DNA from 2 places in the Sporosarcina beigongshangi genome. Region 2 is predicted to be linked to the other one. Evidence: riboswitches for the same ligand, from Rfam matches in the RefSeq annotation. Region 2 holds a riboswitch; the other holds the start of a gene.
The links. Region 2 has a riboswitch for thiamine pyrophosphate ahead of tenA (thiaminase II). Riboswitches for the same ligand answer to the same signal wherever they lie in the genome.

Region 1 (6,274 bases), on a different contig from region 2:
ATTTTACGGAACGGATGGCAGGCGGGTTATTGGTATTTAACAAGGGAACGATACGAAAAGTACCAATGACGTTGGCGGAGTGGCAAGCACGTGGGACTATGGTGCGACCGGAAGAAACGGCGCAGGAGCGATTGCGTCTGGAAACAGAATTACAGGCGGTGCTTGGACAGTTGAGTTTGATGAGGCCGGGGGATAAGAAGTATGTGGAGTTGGATAAGGTTTTTAATGAATTGAGTAGGCGGTTGAGAGAACTACCTGGGAAATAATTTTGGGAAACGATAGATTTCACAAGTAAATATTTACGTTGAGCAAGCAGCCGCCCAGTTATAATGAGGCGGCTGCTTGTTTTTATTGAAATAGATCTACAAAGTATCCCCAATCCTACCGCCAACCCGCGTATGTTGTAACCGTACGACAAGCACTAAACCAAGTGCTGCACCACTGATACTTGATACAAGAAATGGCGGTACAAAAAAGAACGCAGTCATTGTTGTACCCATTAGTATTTTGGCGTAGGGAACGGCAATAAGTGACGCAATGCCGCCGGTCCCGATGACTTCACCGATGGCTGCGAGCCAAGTTTTGCCGAACTGCTTATACAAAATGCCAGCTAGGAAAGCCCCAATCATACCACCTGGAAATGCGAGCAATGAGCCCGTGCCAGTGAGGAGGCGAACGAGCCCGGTCACAAAGGCGATCATGACGGCGGGGATAGGTCCAAGCATAATAGCGGCAACGACATTGACCGCATGTTGAACAGGATAGGCGCGTGCGATGCCTGCTGGGAATGATACGAATGTGGAGCCGGCAACCGCAATGGCAACGAACATCGTCATAATGACCATTTTTCTAGTTGTTATGATGAAAAAACCTCCTTGCTTATCGCAATCTTGAAACGGCGAACTGTGATATAGGGATCAATAGCTGAGGCGATGGCTGAAATAATGGAGACGCCCGAAGCACCTGCTTCTAAGACTGGTTCAAAGTTAGCGACTGTAATGCCGCCAATCCCGACAATCGGCATAGCGGGATAAAGGCTACTCATTTGTTGGATAAGAGCTGTCCCGCTGACGGGTTTTGCGTCTGCTTTGGATGAAGTTATATAGACTGGTCCCATTCCAACATAATCAGCACCCACCTTGATTGCCGCTAACATTTCAGACTCATTGTGCACGGAAACGCCTAGTATTTTATCTTTACCAATCCGCTCCCGTACTATTGCGGCTGTTTCGTCATCCTGTCCGACGTGCACGCCATCTGCATTGATGGCAATTGCCAACTCCACATCATCATTGACGATGAATGGCACATTGTAGTGCTGACAAAGTGTTTGACAGGCTTCAGCAAATGCCCGTTTTTCATTACCAACTAAAGCGTTGTTGCCTTTTTCCCGTAATTGAAAACAAGTTACGCCACCCCGCAGTGCTTCCTCCAATACTTTCAGCGGGTCAGACACCCCGGTATTGACACTGCCCATGATGAAATACAATTGTAGTTGTTGTTTAATCAATGAACACTGCCTCCTTTTTCGCCGCTGCATTCTGTTGTTGATATGCCCAGTGATTGGTGGGTCCATGTCCTGCCGAGCCAAGAGTTAGCCCGTCTGAAATGGCTGCTTGGATAAACCGTTTGGCATCGATAACCGCCTTGGAAATGGGCATGCCTTGCGCAACCCGTGCGGTAATCGCAGCAGAAAAGGTACAGCCAGTGCCATGTGTATTTTGGGTGTAGATCCATTCGGAACGAAGGGCAAGGCGTTCACCATCTGCAGATAACAATAAATCCTCCGCATAGTGAGCCCCTTGTCGATGTCCGCCTTTCATGACAACCGCTCCTGCTCCTAGCTGCAAAATGCGGTTCGCGGCTTCCTCGATATCTTCATCCGATTCGATTGTCATCCCGGCAAGCACTTCCGCTTCTGGAATGTTCGGTGTGATGACAGACGCCATTGGGATTAAAAATGTTTTCAATGCATCGACCGCCTCCTCTAATAAAAGTGAAGCGCCACCTTTCGCTATCATGACAGGGTCGATAATGAGCGTGGGGGAGTCGTATGATTGTAGTGTTTCTGCCACAGCACGGATGATGTCTGCAGAAAACAGCATGCCTGTTTTCACTGCTCCAACATTGAAGTCGTCTAGTACTGCCCGTATTTGTGCGGTCACACCAGCCGCATCAATCGGATAAACACTGTGTACGCCGAGTGTGTTTTGTGCCGTTACAGCTGTCAAGGCAGATGTACCAAAGACGCCTAACTCTTGAAAGGTTTTCAAATCGGCTTGAATGCCTGCGCCGCCCCCACTATCGGAGCCTGCAACTGTTAAAGCGATAGCTGTCATCCGGCTTCACCTCCAAGAGCATTCAAAAACTGAACTTGAAAATCGCCAGGTCCCTCGGATTTTTCAGCCGCCTGTTGTCCAGCTTGTTTATAAAAAGTACATGCAGTTACCACTGCACCTAACTGATTTCCATTGGCGACAGCCAAAAATGCCCCTGCAACGGCACTTAGTAGGCAGCCGCTACCTGTAATTTTGGCCATCAATGGATGCCCGCCTGTAATGTGAAGCGTTTTGTTGCCGTCGGTGACAATATCGACCACGCCAGTAACGGCAACGATACAATGATGCCTATGCGCAACTTCTTCTGCAAGTGCCGTCAAATCTGCCTCACCTTCACCTGCATCGACGCCTTTCGCCTCCCAGTTTGCACCCGCAATCGCCGCCAGCTCACCCGCATTACAGCGGATGAGCGTGACATCGACTTCATCTAAAATCCCTAAAACGGATTCTTTACGAAAAGCGGTCGCTCCCGCACCGACAGGATCGAGGACGATAGGTTTTCCATGCTGATTGGCACTTTTTCCAGCAAGCAGCATCGCTTTTACGGTTTCTCGTTTTAATGTACCGATATTCAGCACGGTACAAGACGAGATGCTAGCGATTTCGGCAGCTTCCTCTACGGCGTCCGCCATGACAGGAGAAGCGCCGAGTGCTAGAAGACCGTTCGCTTGGAAGTTAGCAACGACAATATTTGTGATGCAGTGTATGAGTGGTTGATTGTCCCGTAGTTTTTGTATCATTGGCTTGCCGCCACTTCGTATGAGTGAATGGCCCACTGTTGTTGTGTCCAGGCCATTTCCCAGAACTGCCATTCATAATAGCTACTCTTGCGGAAATGTTCTTTAAGCTGAGTACGTCTTTCAGGTGAAACGGCTTCCGCAAGTTCATTCATCCGAGAAATTTGTTCTTGTACAAGCTCCGCGAACCATTCTGAACCGTATGTTTGAATCCATTTATCGTAAACAGGGTGATTTGGTTTCGCGTCTTTGAGTCTTTCGCCAATTTCATAATACAACCAGTAACACGGTAACAATGCAGCAAGTGTATCCGCCAAATCACCTTCATGAGCTGCACGGTACATATGCGAAACGTATTGATAAGCTGTCGGTGCAGGTTGGAACGTCGAGCGTTCTTCCTCGGTTATTCCTAACATGCCGAAAAAAGACTCATGCAAGGACATTTCTGCACTACACGTCTGCTCCGCATGAGCTGCAAAACGTTGTGTTGTCAATAAATCCTGTGCTTTTACTGCACCAAGCGCCTGGATTTTTGCAAAATGTGATAAATAATAAGAATCCTGTTGCACATAAAACTTGAACACATCTAACGGCAACGTGCCGTCCGCAACTCCTTTGACAAATGGATGGTCAAAACTCCCTTGCCATAACGCATCACATTCTGACCGCACTTCTTCACAAAATGTCATCCTGTCCACTCCCTATATTTCTTATATTGAAAATGAAAAAGCCGCCTCCTGAATTAGCTCAGGAAGCGGCCCACGATGGTTTGGTTCATAAATAAACAGCGCGGTCCCACTTCCCTACGCTGGTATGATCCAGATCAGGTTCCAAGGGTCCGCATATCTATATGCGTCTCAGCCTTTTACAAGACTCCCCTAGTGGCGATAAATATTCGATTTTCATCACAACTATAACATAATTCGGACAATTAGCAAGGTATAAAACGATTGTTTGTCGTTTTGCCACTCCGAATAAAAAGTTACTAAACGCTTCTGGCACCTACGCATGAAAAAACACAATAAATTAATACTAGCTTAATAATAGACAGCTAGAATTGGTGATAGGAAGATAACATATTTGGAGGGCAAACAGATGACAATGAGAAAGAAAATAATTACAGGCATTGCGGCAGCGAGTATTCTTTTTGGTGCAAGTCAGCCACATAATGTATTTGCGGAACAATCGTCTTTATTTCAATATAAAGGGGATGATTTGAAGGTGACGCAAATTGGTCAATATGACAGCACTGTAGGCATTGGCGGTACTGAAATTATGGCTTATGATGAGACACTAAAACGTGCCTTTGTAACAAATGGTGTCGTATCTGGAATTGATATTCTTTCTTTTGAATCATTAACGTCTGGTGAATTTACAAAAGTAAGAGCATTAAAACGCATATTTTTAGCGGAGTTTGGAATTGAAAATGTAACAGATATTACGAGCGTGGCATCACACCCGACAAAAGATTTAGTTGCTGTTTCTGTTGTGAGCAATCCGAAAACAGACCCTGGTTATATTGTTTTTCTATCGAAAGACGGGGCATACATATCGAACGTGCAAGTCGGTTCGTTGCCTGACATGGTGACATTTACACCGGACGGAACAAAGGCCATCGTTGCAAATGAAGGAGAGCCGAGTGATGATTACGCGGTTGATCCGGAAGGTACGATTTCGATCATTGACGTCACGAAAGAACCAAGTGATTTCACAGCAAATACGCTTTCATTTAAAGATGTAGAAATCGATGGAAAAGTTCGAGTGAATTCTAAAGGCACAGTTCTTCAACAATTGGAGCCTGAATATGTAGCGGTTTCAGAAGACAGTAAACTAGCGTATGTATCGATGCAAGAAAATAATGCCATCGCTACAGTTGACCTTGTAGCAGAAAAAATCCTTCATGTGAAAGGGCTTGGGGTGAAGGACCACTCCATTCCTGGGAACGAGCTCGATGGGAAGCGCAATGATGAAACAACAATTGAACGCCTTCCACTTCTAGGTTTTTACATGCCAGATGCCATTGATACGTTTACCTCCGGTGGAAAAACGTATATTTTAACACCTAATGAAGGAGACGCCCGAGATTACGATCCGTATTCTGAAGAGGCGGAAATCGGTGATATCGCTGATAAGATTAAATTGAATGCCAATCATTATAAAGGGTTCACCCAAGAAGAACTCGATCAGTTAGTGGCAGATGGATTATTTGATGAAATGAAGAAAACAAAAATTACACTCGAGCAAGGTATGACTGCAGATGGTTCTTACGAGGCCCTTCATTCGTACGGCGGACGCAGTTTCTCGATCTTTAATGCTGAAACAATGGAGCTCGTTTTTGATAGTGGAAGTGAATTCGAGAAAATTACAGCTGAGGCACTTCCTAAGTTTTTTAATACGGATAACGAGGAAATTGCCTACGACAAACGGAGCTCGGCAAAAGGTCCAGAACCAGAAACTGTTGTCAGTGGAGAAATTGACGGTAAACAGTATGCATTTATCGCTTTGGAGCGAGTGAGCGGAATTATGGTCTATGACCTCGCAAACCCATTGAAACCCGAATTCGTTACATTTATAACAAGTAGGGATTATAGTGGGGATATTAAAGGGGATGTATCACCTGAAGGCTTGCGCTTTATTTCAGCTGATAAGAGCCCTACAGGTCATGCCCTATTAGCGGCGACTCATGAAGTGTCCGGCACTGTCGCAATCTATGAATTTGGCGGAAAAGACATGAACAAATCGAATTTGTTTGAAGATGTTGGAGAGAGCCACTGGGCACATCCATTTATTAATGACCTGTACCAACGCGGAGTTATCAGAGGCAAAACGGAAACGACTTTTGCACCTCAAGAATCCGTAACGCGCGCACAGTTTGCGGTTATGTTAGCAAATGCCCTTGATTTAAAGCCCGCTTCTAATGGTCAACAATTTTCTGATGTTCCAAGCTGGGCGCAGGATGGGGTACAAGCTGTTTTTGAAGCGAAAATTAGTAACGGTAAATCAGAAAGACGATTTGATCCAAGTGCAAAACTTACACGTGAACAAATGGCTGTGATGGCGATAAATGCATATGAATTTGCAACAAAAACAACAGTTCCAGTGGCGGGTAAACAGAACTATAACGATCTAAAAAGCGTGAGTGATTATGTACGTGAAGCTGTTCAAAAAGCATATACGCTAGGGATAATGGAGGGCGAA
Region 2 (6,274 bases):
GCATGACTCTTTTGTTAGTGTCTTGCATACTTATAGCGAGTTCTGTTCTTATTTCATATTGACATAGATACCTTCTAGGTTTGCTTCTTTTTCCAATAAACCCGTTGCCTTCATCCATTCGGCAGTTACTTTCCATATCTCTTCGTCTTGTTCGCCAAATGCACTAGGCGACTTCATTTTTGGAAGCAGTACGGACAGGGATTTTCTTTCTACCTCTTCGACGAGTGGGAAGTTGGCTTCATCTTGATGTTTTAGCAAGATAGATAACGCTTCTTCCGGATCATTTTCCATATCGATGAAAGCTTTGCCAACTGCGCGCCAAAATGCTTCAATGTTCTGTTGTTCTTTCTTCCATGTGTCGTCACTTGTCACGATGACAAGCTCGTAAAATGATGGCACGCCGAAGTCTGTCGGGTCGATATAGCCTGTAGGGAATCCTTCATATTCGAGCAAGGGTACTTCATGATTTATATACGCACCGATGACGGCGTCCGCTTTCTTTGCAATCAATGAAGAATTCAGTTCGAAACCAACGTCGACCATATTCACTTTGCTATAGTCAGCACCGTCAACATTCATCATCGTTTGTAGCATTGCTTCATTTAAGGGAATACCTGTATAGCCGACGTTTTTACCTTCCAAGTCCTTTGGTGATTCGATACCGCTTTCTTTTAAGAATGCGACATGATTCAGTGGAGAACGAACAAGGACCCCGATCGATTTGACACCAATGTCTTGTTCGGACCGCGCAATAATGACATCAGGCTGATAGGTAATCCCAAGCGTCACTTTTCCTGCAGCAGCAAGATTGATAGGATCAGTTGGGTTTGCAGGGAACTGAATATCAAGCTCAATTCCTTCGTCTTCAAAATAGCCTTTTTCCTCAGCAACATAGAGGAAACTATGCACAGCATTTGGGTACCAATCGAGCATAATGCTCACTTTTTTCGTTTCATTTTGATTGCATGCGCAAAGTAGTAGAATTAATGCGATGCTCGTTAATGATAATGTAATCTTCTTCAACTTTTTGACCTCCATTTTAACAGACGATTTTCCATATATGTCACGCTACTAAATAAAACAATTCCGACGACAGTTAGTACTACAATGGGTGCAAACACGGCGGCACCATCAAATTGCGTCATCATTCGACGGCTAAAGTATCCGAGCCCCGCTTGTGCACCAAGCCATTCTCCGATAGCTGCACCAATTACGCTGAGTGTTACAGCGACTTTCAAGCCTGAAAAGAAGTGCGGCAGTGCGGTTGGTACGGAATATTTCAAGAAAATATCTTTTTTCGTAGCACCCATCGTTAAAAAAAGTTCGTGCATGTCTTTTGTTCCGGAAGATAGTCCGTCAAATGTATTGACGGTAATCGGGAAAAAAGTGATTAGCACGGTGACGGCAACTTTACTCCAAATGGTATAACCGAACCATAAGACAAAAATAGGTGCCAACGCAATAATGGGAATCATTTGGGATGCTATCAAAATTGGATAGAGTGCCTTACGAACATTCGAATTGGCAGACATCCAGACAGCAATAGCAACGCCTAAACTAATCGACATAATGAGTCCAATGACAATCGTTAGCAAGGTGATAGGCAAATGTTTCAGTAAAAGAACGTCCTTCAGCTCCCAAAATCGAACAGCAATTTGACTAGGTGAAGGTAGGATGAACGGTTTATTGAATAGCCGTGCACCAAGCTCCCAAACACCGGCGAACAAGACAATAATGAGAAGGGAAGAGGTGTTTCTCATGCGCGGACCTCGCTTCGTAGCTGACAAAGCAACTGCTCTTTCAACGCAATCATTTCCGGGTGATGACTATCACTTCTCATTCGCCGTCTTACAAGCGGGATGTCGATTTCTTCGATTGAAGTGACCGGTTTATTTTTTAATAAAAAAATACGATCAGATAGAAATAAGGCTTCTTCGACATCATGGGTAATGAATAACACGGTAGCTTGTCTTTTTTTCCATTGGCCAATTAACCATTCCTGCATGGATAGCCGTGTAATCGCATCGAGTGCTGAAAACGGCTCATCCAACAATAGAAGGGGGCTACCGGAAAGGACGGCACGTAGAAAAGCAACGCGCTGTTTCATGCCACCTGAAAGTTCAGCAGGAAAGCTGTTCTCTGTTCCAGCAAGACCGAATTCTTCTAATAAAGGCAGTACTTGTTCACGTGCCGTGTGCTTAGTCATCCCTGTTATTTCAAGAGGCAGACAGGCGTTATCTGCAATCGTCCGCCATGGTAGAAGCAAATCTTGCTGTGGCATATAGCCTACCTTGCCGAGTCGATTTCCGTTTGTCTCTCCAGCAAGTGAAATGGAGCCAGTGGACGGTTCTTCTAATCCGGTAACGAGGCGGAAAATTGTGCTTTTTCCGGAACCACTAACTCCAACAATCGAAATAAATTCCCCAGGATGAATCGTAAGGCTCAGCCCATCGAGAATCATGCTACCGGATGGATAGCCGAATGAAACCTTGTTAAACGCCAGCATGTAAGGTTTCCGACCCTGGCCACATCTGTTTGTCATTGGCCATATCCCAAAACATGTATTCAAAGCGCGTCGTATTAAGGAAGATTTCTTCCAGCTTCAGTAATTCATGTTCTGGTTTTCCAGCCACCGCTTTATCCATCAAATCGATACACCAACTAGCCAATTCTCCGAATTCCTCTGATGCATACATACGCACCCAATCCCCGTATAAAGGATGATCAGCAGCGCCTGGAATGGCGTTTAGTTCCTTACCAATTTCCCAGTAACTCCATGCACAAGGCAACAATGCCGCAATCACTTCAGCAGTTGTCCCATTTTGACAAACATGCAGCATGTAGTGCGTATAAGCAAGAACAATTGGCGAGGGCTTAGCTGTTTCAAGTTCTTGTTCAGAGATCCCAAAGCGTTCTGCATAGCCCCGATGTAATGCCATTTCGGTGTTGAGTGTACCATCGAGGAGTGCTGCAAACTTACCCATCGTTTCCAAGTCATCCGCTTTCACAGCCCCAATAGCAAATACTTTTGCATAATCAATTAAATACAAGTAATCTTGCACCATGTAAAATCTGAATTTATCCGGATCGAGTGTCCCATCGCCTATTCCTTGGACAAATGGGTGACTATGATTCTGTCTCCAAATTGGTAATGTCTTTTCAAGCAAGCGGTCAGTGAATTTCATAACTAAAACACTCCCTAAAATTTTAATCTAAACACTCAAATTCGCCTTGGCGTATTTGAGCCCAAATTTTTATCGAGCTTTCTCGATAAATTCCTCTGAAAATCTGTGGCATCCGCCGGAGGCTTTCACTTTATTCGGAAGAATAAAGTGAAAAACCCACTCCTTGAAGAAGTGGGTTGTAGACAGTCAAAGCTATCCGGAAAACAGACCGGCAGAATTATGTCAGCACCTCTTCCTTACGCTGGTATTAACCAGTTCAAGTTATAAGGGTTAAGGCACATGCCTCTCTCAGCTCTGTTCGAGCACCCCTAGCGGTGAATCTTATGCAATTGGATTTGCCCTATTATAAGCATACCTAGACTATAAGGTCAACTACTAGTTTGGAAATAGGAGGAAAGGGGGAAGGAATTCATTTTTACGTCTCAGTCCTGTAAAGTAGTAGAAAAGAGCATTGAAAGGGGACATGAAATTGAAATTTTTTCATACAGCAGACTGGCATTTGGGCAAGCTTGTTCAAGGAGTCTATATGACGGGCGGTCAGCGCTATGTGCTTGATCAATTTATTGAGGCAATAAAGGAAGAGCAACCGGACGCTATCGTGATTGCGGGTGATTTGTATGATCGCGCGGTACCCCCAACAGAAGCGGTTGCACTATTGGATGAAGTACTGGAAAAAATTATTATGGAACTGAAGATACCTGTTTTGGCCATTGGTGGAAACCATGATAGTCCAGGCCGCCTCAATTTTGGAAGTGGATTGATGCGGGCCAACGGATATCATATTGCTGGTCAAATGACGAAGCACATTGAGCCAGTCATTTTATCAGATGAACACGGCGAAGTTCATTTCCATCTAGTGCCGTTTGCAGACCCGTCTGTTGTGAAGCATCTTCACGGTGATGAAGAGATTTCGAATCATAACGATGCGATGAAAAAAGTAATAGAAGGAATTCAAGAAAACTTGCAAAAAGATACACGTCATGTTTTTGTAGGACATGCATTTGTCACTTCACACGGAGAAAGTGAAGCGAATACGAGCGATTCGGAACGGCCATTAGCCATTGGTGGTGCAGAATATGTTTCAGCGCAGTTATTCGAGCTGTTTCATTATACAGCACTAGGTCACTTGCATCAGGCGCATTTTGTGCTGAATGAAACGATTCGTTATGCGGGCTCACCTATGAAATATTCAATTTCTGAGGAACATCACAACAAAGGTTTTTTCATTGTTGAACTTGATGCACAAGGTCAAGTGACGGTTGAAAAACGGGAGCTAATACCTCAGCATGATATGAGGACAGTCGAAGGCACGATGGGGGATATTTTATTGCATCCAATCAGTGATGATTTTGTCTTTGTTAAATTGTTAGATGACACGCCGGTTTTATTCCCAATGGAAAAAATACGGTCGGTTTATCCAAATGCTATGCATATAGAAAGAAAAATTCATATCCCAAGAAGAAAGACAGAGGATGAATCCCGAATTGAACATGAGAAACAGGATGACGTTGCTCTATTTAAAGCATTTTACGAGGAAATGAAGGGCGAAGCCGCAGATACAGAGACGGAGACCTTGTTTGCGCAAGTGCTTCACGAAGTTATGCATAAGGAGGGGCTTGAGAAATGAGACCTATCCAATTAACGATGACGGCATTTGGACCGTATAAAGGGACGGAAATCGTCGATTTTAGGGAGTTAGAAGATAATCGATTGTTCGTAATTTCAGGTGCAACGGGTGCTGGGAAAACGACGATTTTTGATGGGATTTGCTTTGCTTTATATGGACAAGCGAGTGGTGAAGACAGGACGGATAGTGGAGCGATGCGTAGTGACTTTGCGGACGATGCTGTACCGACAACAGTTGAGTTGTTGTTTGATATTCAGAACCGAACGTATCGCATACTGCGTCAAATTCCGTATGTCAAACAAGGTAATAAAACGAAAACGGCTGCCCGTTATGAGTTTTATGAAGTGACAGCTGACGGAGAAGTCCCGATTGTCGATCGGCAAATTGTGTCTGAAATCGATAAGAAAGCTGAAGAACTAATTGGTTTTACACAGGCTCAATTTAGCCAGATTGTCATGTTGCCACAAGGGGAGTTTCGAAAATTTTTAACATCAGATACAGAAAATAAAGAAACAATTATGCGGAAAATATTTAGAACAGAACCCTATCGTGAAGTTGTAGACAAGTTGAAGGGTAAGAAAGATGAGGCACAAGCTAAACTAATCAGCGAAAAGCAACAAAAAGATGGACTGATTAAGCAAATCCCATCATTATTACCACAGCGCGATTCTGCTATTTTTAATGTATTGGCCAATGATAACTTTAATGATCATCAAGTGATGAGCGCATTGAGGACGGAGCAATTATTTTATGATGAAAAAATAGTAGTCGATAAACATCATTATGACACGGCTGTCCAACAACATGCAGAGATGCTTGAAAAGTACCATGCAGCCAAAGGAGTAAATGAGCGATTCGAGGAGTTGGCCAAAAGACAAGCGCTCTACACAGATCTATCGAATAAGGTCCCATTTTTGGAAAAAGAAGCGAAGCGACTTGGGGATGCGGAGCGGGCAGTGGCGGTTGAACAATTAGAAAGGCAATTTGTAGAGCTTCAGAAGGAGGTTGGCACTAAAACAGGGCAACTTGAAAAAGCTGTTCACAGTGTTCAACTGATTGCAAAAGAAGTAGAAGAGATTGAAACCCGCTATATAATAGAAGAAGGAAAAAAAACTGAGCGGGAAAAATTGGCGGAGAGCTTGATTCGGTTACAGGATGCATTGCCGAAAGTTGCAGAGCTGGCATCTAAAAAAGAGGCGCTTGTTCTTCTAAAAAAAGAATGGCAGACACGCCAGGCAAGCTTGCAGACAACAAATGAAAAATCAGCCACTGAAATAGAAAAAGTAAATGCCTTCAAAAATCAGATAGAGCAATTAGAAAAGAAGCTAATTGTATTTGATGATCAAGTTGAATTACTAGCAGTTACAATCGAAAAATGCCGGATTGTCGATGAATTTATTGGATTGGCAGCACAAACGTCTACATTTGCCAACGAGCGAAATAAACAGGAAGCCTTTTATCA

Region 1: linked by a shared signal. The riboswitch ahead of tenA (thiaminase II) and the one ahead of tenA (thiaminase II) in region 2 are both predicted to bind thiamine pyrophosphate.

The regions. Positions count from the first base shown of each region.
Region 1 covers NZ_JAWLIR010000031.1:95,322-101,595, reverse strand. Annotated here, with positions in the region: gene abc-f (ribosomal protection-like ABC-F family protein) at 1-266, shown strand, start outside; gene thiW (energy coupling factor transporter S component ThiW) at 363-860, opposite strand; gene thiE (thiamine phosphate synthase) at 857-1,540, opposite strand; gene thiD (bifunctional hydroxymethylpyrimidine kinase/phosphomethylpyrimidine kinase) at 1,503-2,339, opposite strand; gene thiM (hydroxyethylthiazole kinase) at 2,336-3,079, opposite strand; gene tenA (thiaminase II) at 3,076-3,765, opposite strand; TPP riboswitch at 3,860-3,966, opposite strand; gene R2B77_RS13885 (choice-of-anchor I family protein) at 4,172-6,274, shown strand, end outside.
Region 2 covers NZ_JAWLIR010000008.1:9,138-15,411, reverse strand. Annotated here, with positions in the region: gene R2B77_RS05855 (ABC transporter substrate-binding protein) at 49-1,023, opposite strand; gene R2B77_RS05850 (ABC transporter permease) at 1,020-1,760, opposite strand; gene R2B77_RS05845 (ABC transporter ATP-binding protein) at 1,757-2,506, opposite strand; gene tenA (thiaminase II) at 2,493-3,185, opposite strand; TPP riboswitch at 3,402-3,505, opposite strand; gene R2B77_RS05835 (exonuclease SbcCD subunit D) at 3,655-4,812, shown strand; gene R2B77_RS05830 (AAA family ATPase) at 4,809-6,274, shown strand, end outside.